3 regions of the Acidovorax sp. DMC1 genome follow, and region 3 is predicted to be linked to each of the others. Evidence: predicted binding sites of a transcription regulator. Region 3 holds the regulator's gene; each other region holds the start of a gene.
What was found. Region 3 encodes HrcA, which represses chaperone genes, less so after heat shock. Its sites were predicted from a motif close to TTAGCACTCNNNNNNNNNGAGTGCTAA; they were not measured.

Region 1 (3,206 bases), on a different contig from region 3:
TGGCGTGCGCGCAGCAGGGCCACGCCACCACCGGCCACGATGCCTTCTTCCACAGCAGCGCGGGTGGCGTGCAGGGCGTCTTCCACGCGGGCCTTCTTTTCCTTCATTTCGACTTCGGTCGCAGCGCCGACCTTGATCACTGCCACACCGCCGGCCAGCTTGGCCACGCGCTCTTGCAGTTTTTCACGGTCGTAGTCGCTGGTCGCTTCTTCGATCTGGATGCGGATTTGCTTCACGCGGGCTTCGATATCGGCAGCGGCACCAGCACCGTCGATGATGATGGTGTTTTCCTTGCCCACTTCGATGCGCTTGGCTTGGCCCAGGTCGGCCAGGGTCACCTTCTCCAGGCTCAGGCCCACTTCTTCAGCGATGACCTTGCCGCCCGTCAGAATGGCGATGTCTTCCAGCATGGCCTTGCGACGGTCGCCGAAGCCAGGAGCCTTCACAGCCACCACCTTCAGGATGCCGCGGATGGTGTTGACCACCAGCGTAGCCAGGGCTTCGCCTTCGACTTCTTCAGCAATGATCAGCAGGGGACGGCCAGCCTTGGCAACTTGCTCCAGCGTGGGCAGCAGGTCGCGGATGTTGCTGATCTTCTTGTCGAACAGCAGCACGAAGGGGTTGTCCAGCAGAGCGGCTTGCTTTTCTGGGTTGTTGATGAAGTAGGGCGACAGGTAGCCGCGGTCAAACTGCATGCCTTCCACGACATCCAGCTCGTTTTGCAGCGACTTGCCGTCTTCCACGGTGATCACGCCTTCCTTGCCGACCTTGTCCATGGCGTCAGCAATGATCTTGCCGATGGACTCGTCGGAGTTGGCCGAGATCGAGCCCACTTGGGCGATTTCCTTGGAGGTGGTGGTGGGCTTGGAAGCCTTCTTCAGCTCTTCGGTCAGGGCCAGCACGGCCTTGTCGATACCGCGCTTCAGGTCCATGGGGTTCAGGCCAGCGGCCACGTACTTGGAGCCTTCGCGCACGATGGCTTGGGCCAGCACGGTAGCGGTGGTGGTGCCGTCACCAGCGTTGTCGCTGGTCTTGGAAGCCACTTCCTTCACGAGCTGGGCGCCCATGTTCTGCAGCTTGTCCTTCAGTTCGATTTCCTTGGCCACGGACACACCGTCCTTGGTCACGGTAGGGGCGCCGAACGAGCGCTCCAGCACCACGTTACGGCCCTTGGGGCCCAGCGTGACCTTGACCGCGTTGGCCAGGATGTTCACGCCTTCAACCATGCGTGCGCGGGCTTCGCCGCCGAAAACTACGTCTTTTGCTGCCATTTTGGAGCTCCTGAAAATTGGGTTCAAATTGGCTGCTAGCGCATGATTAATCAGCGCAAGCAGCTATGAAAAGATGAGTAACGCAGGGGTGAGAAATTACTTCTCGACCACGGCAAACAGATCGTCTTCCTTCATGACCAGCAGCTCGTCGCCGTTGACCTTGACGGTCTGGCCCGAGTACTTGCCGAACAGAACGCGGTCGCCGACCTTCACGTTCAGGGCGATCACTTCACCCTTGTCGTTCTTCTTGCCAGGGCCCACGGCCAACACTTCACCTTGATCGGGCTTTTCGGCGGCGTTGTCAGGGATCACGATGCCGGAGGCCGTCGTGGTTTCGCTTTCAATACGCTTGACGATCACGCGATCGTGCAGAGGGCGAAGGTTCATTGCATTGCTCCTGTTTTCAGTAAAAAAAGCTGATGGATTCAATCAGCCCCGGCCATCCGGGGCCACCAAACTGCCAGCAGGGAGCGCGGTGTTAGCACTCGTCTGCGGTGAGTGCTAATGATACGGGCATTTGTGGCCATTTCAAGACACCCCCCAGAACATGGGGAAGAAGGCTTCTTCTCTCCTGCGGAACGCCACTGTACTTTCGTTTTTCCGCCATTCAACTTTAGATTTTGGCGACTCGATAGTGTGGAGTTGCCCGCATGCCGTCTGGCCGTTGTTCTTTGGAATGCTTAGAGCAGTAACTAAGAATGAAAGTGGGTACACACTATTTTTTTGCGATCGATCGGGACCGAATTGCTTCCACGGCAGCTCCCGGTTGGTTGCGGTCATAGGGTTGCCGCAGACGGATGAGTGTCAGTGTCAGTGTCGGTGCAAGTTTTTGTCTGCACCTTTGGGTGAGCCCTAAACAGCCACGCACCGATGTGCATGTTTTCAGGCGCCTCAGTTGAAGCGCTGGCTGGCAAAAGCTGTGGGGAGTTGGGGGGGGGGCTGCTTTAGGCTGCTTGCAGCCAGTCGCCAGCCTTGGCTTGTACGGCCGGTCTTAGCCAGTAGAGGTCCTCCGAGCGCTGAATCTGCCAGACTGTCCACTGAGGAACGCCGACGGGTGAATCGGCCTAGGCATCCGGCGACCTCGCTGTGCCGAATGAATCAGGGAGGAGATATGGGCAATGAATACACATTCGCGCGATTCTGGCGCTGCGCACTACAGGCCAATCCTGTCGGCTACAACGGCACTTACAGGGGCGCTGACCACGGGCTGGACGAAGGCGGCTACAACCAAGCTCTGCTTCAGAAGTGCCTTGAGTTGGACATCAAGGTTGTGGGCCTTGCCGACCATGGCAGCGTGGCAAGCGTCGATTCATTGCGCCAGGTGCTGGAGCCGCACGGGATCGTGGTGTTTCCCGGCTTCGAGATCGCCTCGAACGACAAGACGCACTACGTCTGCCTCTTCCCCGAGGGCACGACCGTGCAGCAGCTTGATCGCTACCTTGGAAACCTCAAGCTGCACGATCCAGCAGATGGCATCCGGCCTTCTCGCCTGAGTTCGGAACAGCTGATTGAAGAGGTCGATCTACTAGGCGGGTTCATCTACGCTGCACATTGCACGCAGGACAGCGGGCTGCTGAAAAACCGCCTGAACCACGTCTGGAAGCATCCCAAGCTGCGCGCGGCGCAGATTCCTGGTTCGATTGGCGACCTCACGAGCATCGAGGGGGACTTCTATCGCAAGGTGTTCTTGAATAGGTACGACGGCTACAAGCGTGAGCGCCCTGTGGCAGCGATCAATGCCAAGGATGTTGCCAAGCCTGATGACTTGGATCAGCCGAGCGCAACGTGCTTCATCAAGATGACACGGCCCACTTTCGCTGCATTCAAGGTGGCCTTCCTCGATCCGGGATCGCGTGTCCGGCTCAACTCGCAGCAGGCCCAAAGCCCGATTGGCAAGGTTGTACGCATGACCGTGGCGGGTGGCTACCTTGATGG
Region 2 (3,206 bases), on a different contig from region 3:
CATGGAAACCGCCCTGCGCCAGCAAGCCCGCTGGCAGCAAGACCCGCTGTTTGCGCACCTGAGCCTGGCCATCAACGTGAGCGCGCGCCAGTTCTTGCAGGACGACTTTGTGGCCCAGGTGCTGGCCCTGGTGCGGCAGACCGGCGCCAACCCCGCACAGATCAAGCTGGAGCTGACCGAAAGCCTGCTGCTGGACAACGTGGACAGCGTGATCGCCACCATGCGCGCCCTCAAGGCCCATGGCCTGGGGTTTTCGCTGGACGACTTCGGCACGGGGTACTCGTCGCTCAGCTACCTCAAGCGCCTGCCGCTCGACCAGATCAAGATCGACCAGGGCTTTGTGCGCGACGTGCTGCTGGACGCCAGCGACGCGGCCATCGCCCGCTCCATCATCGCGCTGGCCGGCAGCCTGGGCCTGTCCGTCATCGCCGAAGGGGTGGAAACCACCGCCCACCATCAGTTTCTGCTGGCGCACGGCTGCCAGGCCTTTCAGGGCTACTTGTTTGGCCGCCCGCTCACGCTGGAAGACTTTGAAAACCGGGTGCGGCAGGGCGTATAGGGAGGCTGAGACGCGACCACGCCCGCCAGGGGGCACCAGCGACGAATGGAAACGGGCCAGGCGCCGTTCAAGTTCCTGTGTTGTGGCGTCGATATCTCTGCGTGGAAACCGTGGAGGTGTCCCATGAAGATTGAATCGTCCACCCTGCAGATGCAGGCCCAGCATGTGGCCAGCCGCGTGCACACCCAAAGCAGCCGCATGGAGGCCTGGGTGGGCGATCGCCGCCCCGCCAGCGCCCCGGGACTCACCCGACCGCCCCCCGCCGTCCATATCTCCAGCGCCGCGCGCCTGGCCCGCGCTACCCGGGAAGCCGACGCGGCGATGGCCACCGATACAGACAGCAGCCCGGACGAAGGACTGACACCCCAGCTGGCCATGATCCGCGACCTGATTGCCCGCATGACGGGCGTACAGGTGCGGGTGTACACCGGCCAGACGGAACCCGTACCGTCCCCACCCTCCTTGCCCGCGAGCCGCCCGGCCACCACGCCTGCGGCCGAGGCAGGTCGCCCGCGTTCCGTGTGGGGCCTGCTGGTGGAGCAGCGCGAGGTGGTCGTAGAAACCGAAAGCACCCAATTCACCGCCCAGGGCATGGTGCGCACTGCCGATGGGCAGGAAATCCGCTTCAGCCTGCAGCTGGACATGCAGCGTAGCTACCGCCAGGCATCGTCCTTCAGCCTGCGCCTTGGAGACGCCGCAGCGGTCGACCCGCTGGTCATCAACTTCGACGGCTCGGCCGCGCAGTTGCAGGACCTGCGCTTCGCGTTTGACCTGGACAGTGACGGCCAGACCGACAACGTGCCCCTGCTCGCAGGCAACCGGGGCTACCTGGCCCTGGACCTGAACCACAACGGCCGCATCGACAACGGCCGGGAGCTGTTCGGCCCCGGCACCGGCAACGGCTTTGCCGAGCTGGCCGTCTATGACAGCGACGGCAACGGCTGGATTGACGAGGCCGACCCGGTCTTTCAGCAACTGCAGGTGTGGACCCCATCGGCGGATGGCGCCGATGGGGCTGGGAACCTGCGCACCCTGGCCGACGTGGGCGTGGGCGCCCTCTCCACCCACGCCGTTGCCACCCCCTTTGCCCTGCGCACCGCCGACAACGCCAGCCTGGGCACCGTGCGCTCCACCAGCGCCTATCTGCGGGAAGACGGCAGCGTGGGCACGGTGCAGCAGGTGGACCTGACCGTTTGAAGGCGACTCATGGAGAGTGGATTACTATGCTTTTGATAGCTTCAAAGGCATTCTCCACTAACACTTGATGCCGATTTGACTCAGAAAATATCAAACGGTATCAATGAGCAACCCGACGGGAACTCCGTGCTTAGCACTCAATCAGAGAGAGTGCTAATATGATGGCTTAGAGGAAAGGATTCCCGGAATGAACATTCAATCTGGAACCGCGACGATGTCTCTGGCACCCGCCAATCCCTGGGCGCTGGTGCCCCCCTTGGGCAACCTGGACGCCTATATTTCGGCTGTCAACCGACTGCCCCTGCTCACGCACGAAGAAGAGCAGACCTACGCACGCCAACTCAAGGACAACAACGATCTGGACGCCGCCGGCCGGCTGGTGATGTCGCACCTGCGTCTGGTGGTCTCGATTGCACGCCAGTACCTGGGGTACGGCCTGCCCCATGGCGACCTGATCCAGGAAGGCAATGTGGGCCTGATGAAGGCTGTCAAGCGCTTTGACCCCGACCAGGGTGTGCGCCTGGTGAGCTACGCCATGCACTGGATCAAGGCCGAGATCCACGAATACATCCTGAAGAACTGGCGCATGGTCAAGGTGGCCACCACCAAGGCACAGCGCAAGCTGTTCTTCAACTTGCGCTCCATGAAGCAGGGCTTCAAGGCCGACGCGTCGGCCGCTGATGTTGCCACGCACCGTGACACCCTGTCGGACCATGAGATCGACGCCGTTGCCGCACAGCTCAACGTGAAGCGCGAAGAAGTCATCGAAATGGAAACTCGCATGGCGGGTGGTGATGTGCTGCTGGACCCGGCCCCGGCCGATGACGGCGAGCAGGCGTTTGGCCCCATTGCCTACCTGGCCGATGCATCGCACGAACCCACGGCCATGATCGAGTCGCGCCAGCGCGACGCGCTGGCCACCGACGGCATTGCCAACGCCCTGGCCAGCCTGGACGACCGCAGCCGCCGCATCGTGGAAGAGCGCTGGCTCAAGGTCAACGACGATGGCAGCGGCGGCATGACGCTGCACGACCTGGCCGCCGTGTACGGCGTGAGCGCCGAGCGTATTCGCCAGATCGAAGTGGCCGCCATGAAGAAGATGAAAAAGGCCCTGGCCGAATACGCCTGACCGGGCCGGGCAGCGGGGTTAATATCCCCGGCTGCAGAAGTTGCCTCGCGGGGCCCCAGTTCTGGGGCCCCGCGTCGTTTGGGCCCCCGAATATTCTTCAAGGAGATTGCACCCCATGCCCTCACGTCCCGCCCTTACCGGCCGTGTTTCCCGTCGTGCTTCGCTGTTGATCGCCCTGGCTGCCGCATCCCCCTGGGCGCTGGCGCAGAACAACGTCAAGGCTGCTGCTACGGCGCCCGCACCACTGGCTTGGCCGACCAAGCCGCTAAAGATCATCGTGGGCTTTCCGGCCGGTTCGTCACCTGACCTGACGGCGCGCAC
Region 3 (3,206 bases):
ATCCAATCTTCAGGGGCATTGAAGCTTGGTCTGTAGAGTTCGGGAGCGAAGGGCAAATGCTTCAGAAAGCACATTGGGTGTCGCCATGAATCCGAAACAAGTGCCATTTCCAAAAATGCCGCCCAACCCATCCTTCAAGCGGACCTGTCTTCGGCAGGCCGCTTAAGTCAAACGTTGAGCGTCCGCTTTTACCTGCTACCACGGACTGCTAGTGGCCGACAGTTGCCTCACCAGCTCGGGCAACTCGAACGGTACTTGCGCAACGGGAAGGTAGGGCAAGACTGCTTGGCTTTTCTACCCAAAAATCCCCCACAAAGTCCCCCACAACTGGCTTGTGGAAAAACAGCTTATCAGCTCCCGGCAAAGGAAAAAGCCCTGCAAATCAAAGACTTGCAGGGCTTACCTATTGGTGCGGCTGGCAGGAATCGAACCCACGACCCCTTGGTTCGTAGCCAAGTACTCTATCCAGCTGAGCTACAGCCGCTAAGCTTTGAATTATAGCATGATTTCTTGGCGACCCTTGAAATTTGCTTTTTTCTGATTGCTTTCCTGAGTCAGACACTGCAAACAGACAGTAAATTCAACGCGAGCCCAGATTGTAATGCACGATGAAGGCTCCAAAAACAAACTGCGCGATTTGGATCACAAAACACGTCATTTGTTGATGGGTCCACCCTGCAAGCGTGGGTGGTAGGGCGTGTTGGGCTTGAACCAACGACCAAAGGATTATGAGTCCTCTGCTCTAACCAACTGAGCTAACGCCCCCAGTCATGCTGCAGCGCTATACAACGAGGCAAGCGCCGTATTGTAGGGGCTTACTTGCGGTGGCTGAGAGCGTTGGACACCAGCTTGGAGGTGATATCCACGATCTGGATCATGCGGTCGTATGGCATGCGCGTGGGACCAATCACACCCAAAGTCCCCACCACCTTGCCGTCCACCTCATAAGGGGAGCTGACGATCGAGAGCTCTTCAAAGGGCACGACCTGGCTCTCTCCGCCGATGTATATGCGCACCCCTTCCGCTTGGCTGGAGATGTCCAGAAGGCGAAGGATCTGCGTCTTCTGCTCAAACAAGTCGAATGCCCTGCGCAGGTTACCCATGTCGCTGGAGAAATCACTGACAGAGAGCAGGTTGCGCTCGCCAGAAATTACCACCTCGTCCTGCGCCTCGGACCCTACGTTGACTGCCGCCTGCATGAGCGAGGCGATCTCTCCGCGCAGCACATCGACCTCAGACTTCAAACGCTCTCGCACCTGCTCCATTGCGAGCCCGGCGTAATGTGCATTCAGAAAGTTGGAGGCTTCGACCAGTTGCGACTGGGAGTGATCCACCTCGGTGAAGATCACACGATTCTGCACATCACCTTCCGGCGACACGATGATGACGAGAAAGCGCTTTTCAGAGAGTCGCAGGAACTCTATGTGCCGAAATACCGAAGTACGCCGAGGTGCCATTACCACACCGACGAACTGGGAGAGGTTGGACAGCAGCTGTGCGGCGTTGGCAATGACCTTTTGGGGCTGCTCCGGAGCCAACTGCGCTGGCATGACCGACTCCCGCTGAACCGTCAGCATCGTGTCCACAAACAAACGGTATCCACGCGCGGTGGGAATGCGGCCTGCGGAGGTATGTGGACTCGCAATCAGGCCCAGTTCTTCCAAGTCCGCCATGACGTTTCTAATCGTGGCTGGAGACAAATCCAGGCCAGACGCAAGAGAAAGCGTCCGCGATCCCACGGGCTGCCCATCAGCGATGTAACGCTCGACCAGGGCTTTCAGCAACAACTTGGCACGGTCATCGAGCATGGAATGATTTTACTTTTGTAATCGTGTTTTGGCCCTGCGGCCCCGGCCTCCGCGGCGGTGGGGGTGGTCACGCAAGCTGCTGAGCGGCTCGCCAAGCATATCCGCCAGATTGGGCTGGTCGCACCAGCAGGAATGGCAAAGCGCGGCGGCCTGGGCCACATCTTTGTCAGGCAAGGGACGCTTTCAGCGCCACATTTTGGCTTCCCGTTGACGGAGAGGTTACACCCACCATCTACTCAGGCCCGCCAGCGCCCCACGCCGTAGGGCAGAATTCGGCCAGGAGCGGCCTGTGGCGGCAGATTAAAGCGGACGCTCAACGTTTGAGTTAGGCCAGAAGGCCAGAAGGGAGCGCCAGGATGTGCAGACGTGCGCGGCCCGAGAAAAAGCACTGTGCCACGGAAGCGGCGCAGCGCTGCAAGAAAGATAGCAGGTGGCGCTGGATGAACGGGCGCCAGCGGACAAAAAGGCTTGCAACTGGCGAAGCGAACGCAGGCGAAGCCACGCAGAGCGCCCAAACCCCCAAGGACAAACCTTCGAGAAAGGCAAAACGCTGGAATCAATAGCGGCCTGCATAAAGCGGAATATGAAGGGCCTAACGTTCGACGTAAGGGGCCTGCCGCAGGCAGGTCCCCTTGACGGAGGGGTTAGGCCTCGCCTGCGAGTATCTGGACATTCTGACGGCACTCCTCTAGCGGTCCATCCACTCGGTAGTTTGGAACACGGCGAGCTAGCTCAGGATACGCCGAGACAAGTGCGACCCAGCCTACAGACCGCCTATGTCGGTGCTCGGATCGCAACATAGCAAGCACCGCGGGCAGTTCCTGATTCAGATCGTGCCCGCGGCGACCCAACTCTAACAACGTAATGTTAGGCGCGTGCCAATCATCACTCGTAAGGTCGGCTTGCAATTCCGCGTTGGTCTTGTGACGCAGCGACCGTCGCGCAAACCCAATCGCGACTAGCCATGGCAAGTTTCCAGTGACGAAGCCTGCGATAAGCCCTGCGACTGCGCCCGCGACCGATCCGGCTACTCCCAAATGATGCGCACCGACTGTTGCCCCGGTGACTACGCCAAAGACTATCACCGTCCAGTGAATCAGGTGAAAAACCGTCATAGGACTAGCACCGAGTGAGGGCTAACGTGATGTATCCCGCAAAACCTGCGGGATAAACTGGATCGTGCGAGATATTCTGGACACTGATTTCTCCTGGGAGTGGCTTGCAGCATAGGTTTACATGGGACGACCTGTTCAAACGTCCAGGTATAAAAATTCCGTGAAACCCGGCATGCGTCAGTTCGGCAAACTATAGCTTGCCGTAGGCAGACAACGAAATTTCCAACAGCCGCGTGCAGCAAGTCAAAGGCAGCTTCCAGGCGGCGCTTCTGAGCGGCTACTC

Region 1: the regulator HrcA is predicted to act here: its motif matches at 1,750-1,776, upstream of ACT531_RS21415 (co-chaperone GroES).
Region 2: the regulator HrcA is predicted to act here: its motif matches at 1,887-1,913, upstream of rpoH (RNA polymerase sigma factor RpoH).

The regions. Positions count from the first base shown of each region.
Region 1 covers NZ_JBQUYO010000015.1:34,863-38,068, forward strand. Annotated here, with positions in the region: gene groL (chaperonin GroEL) at 1-1,271, opposite strand, end outside; gene ACT531_RS21415 (co-chaperone GroES) at 1,368-1,658, opposite strand; gene ACT531_RS21420 (hypothetical protein) at 1,800-2,051, opposite strand; partial or broken gene ACT531_RS21425 (AAA family ATPase) at 2,383-3,206, shown strand, end outside.
Region 2 covers NZ_JBQUYO010000004.1:99,204-102,409, forward strand. Annotated here, with positions in the region: gene ACT531_RS10525 (EAL domain-containing protein) at 1-559, shown strand, start outside; gene ACT531_RS10530 (FG-GAP repeat domain-containing protein) at 683-1,756, shown strand; gene rpoH (RNA polymerase sigma factor RpoH) at 1,944-2,885, shown strand; gene ACT531_RS10540 (Bug family tripartite tricarboxylate transporter substrate binding protein) at 3,001-3,206, shown strand, end outside.
Region 3 covers NZ_JBQUYO010000017.1:15,571-18,776, forward strand. Annotated here, with positions in the region: tRNA gene ACT531_RS21625 (tRNA-Arg) at 408-484, opposite strand; tRNA gene ACT531_RS21630 (tRNA-Ile) at 689-765, opposite strand; gene hrcA (heat-inducible transcriptional repressor HrcA) at 816-1,808, opposite strand; gene ACT531_RS21640 (DUF1010 domain-containing protein) at 2,109-2,381, opposite strand.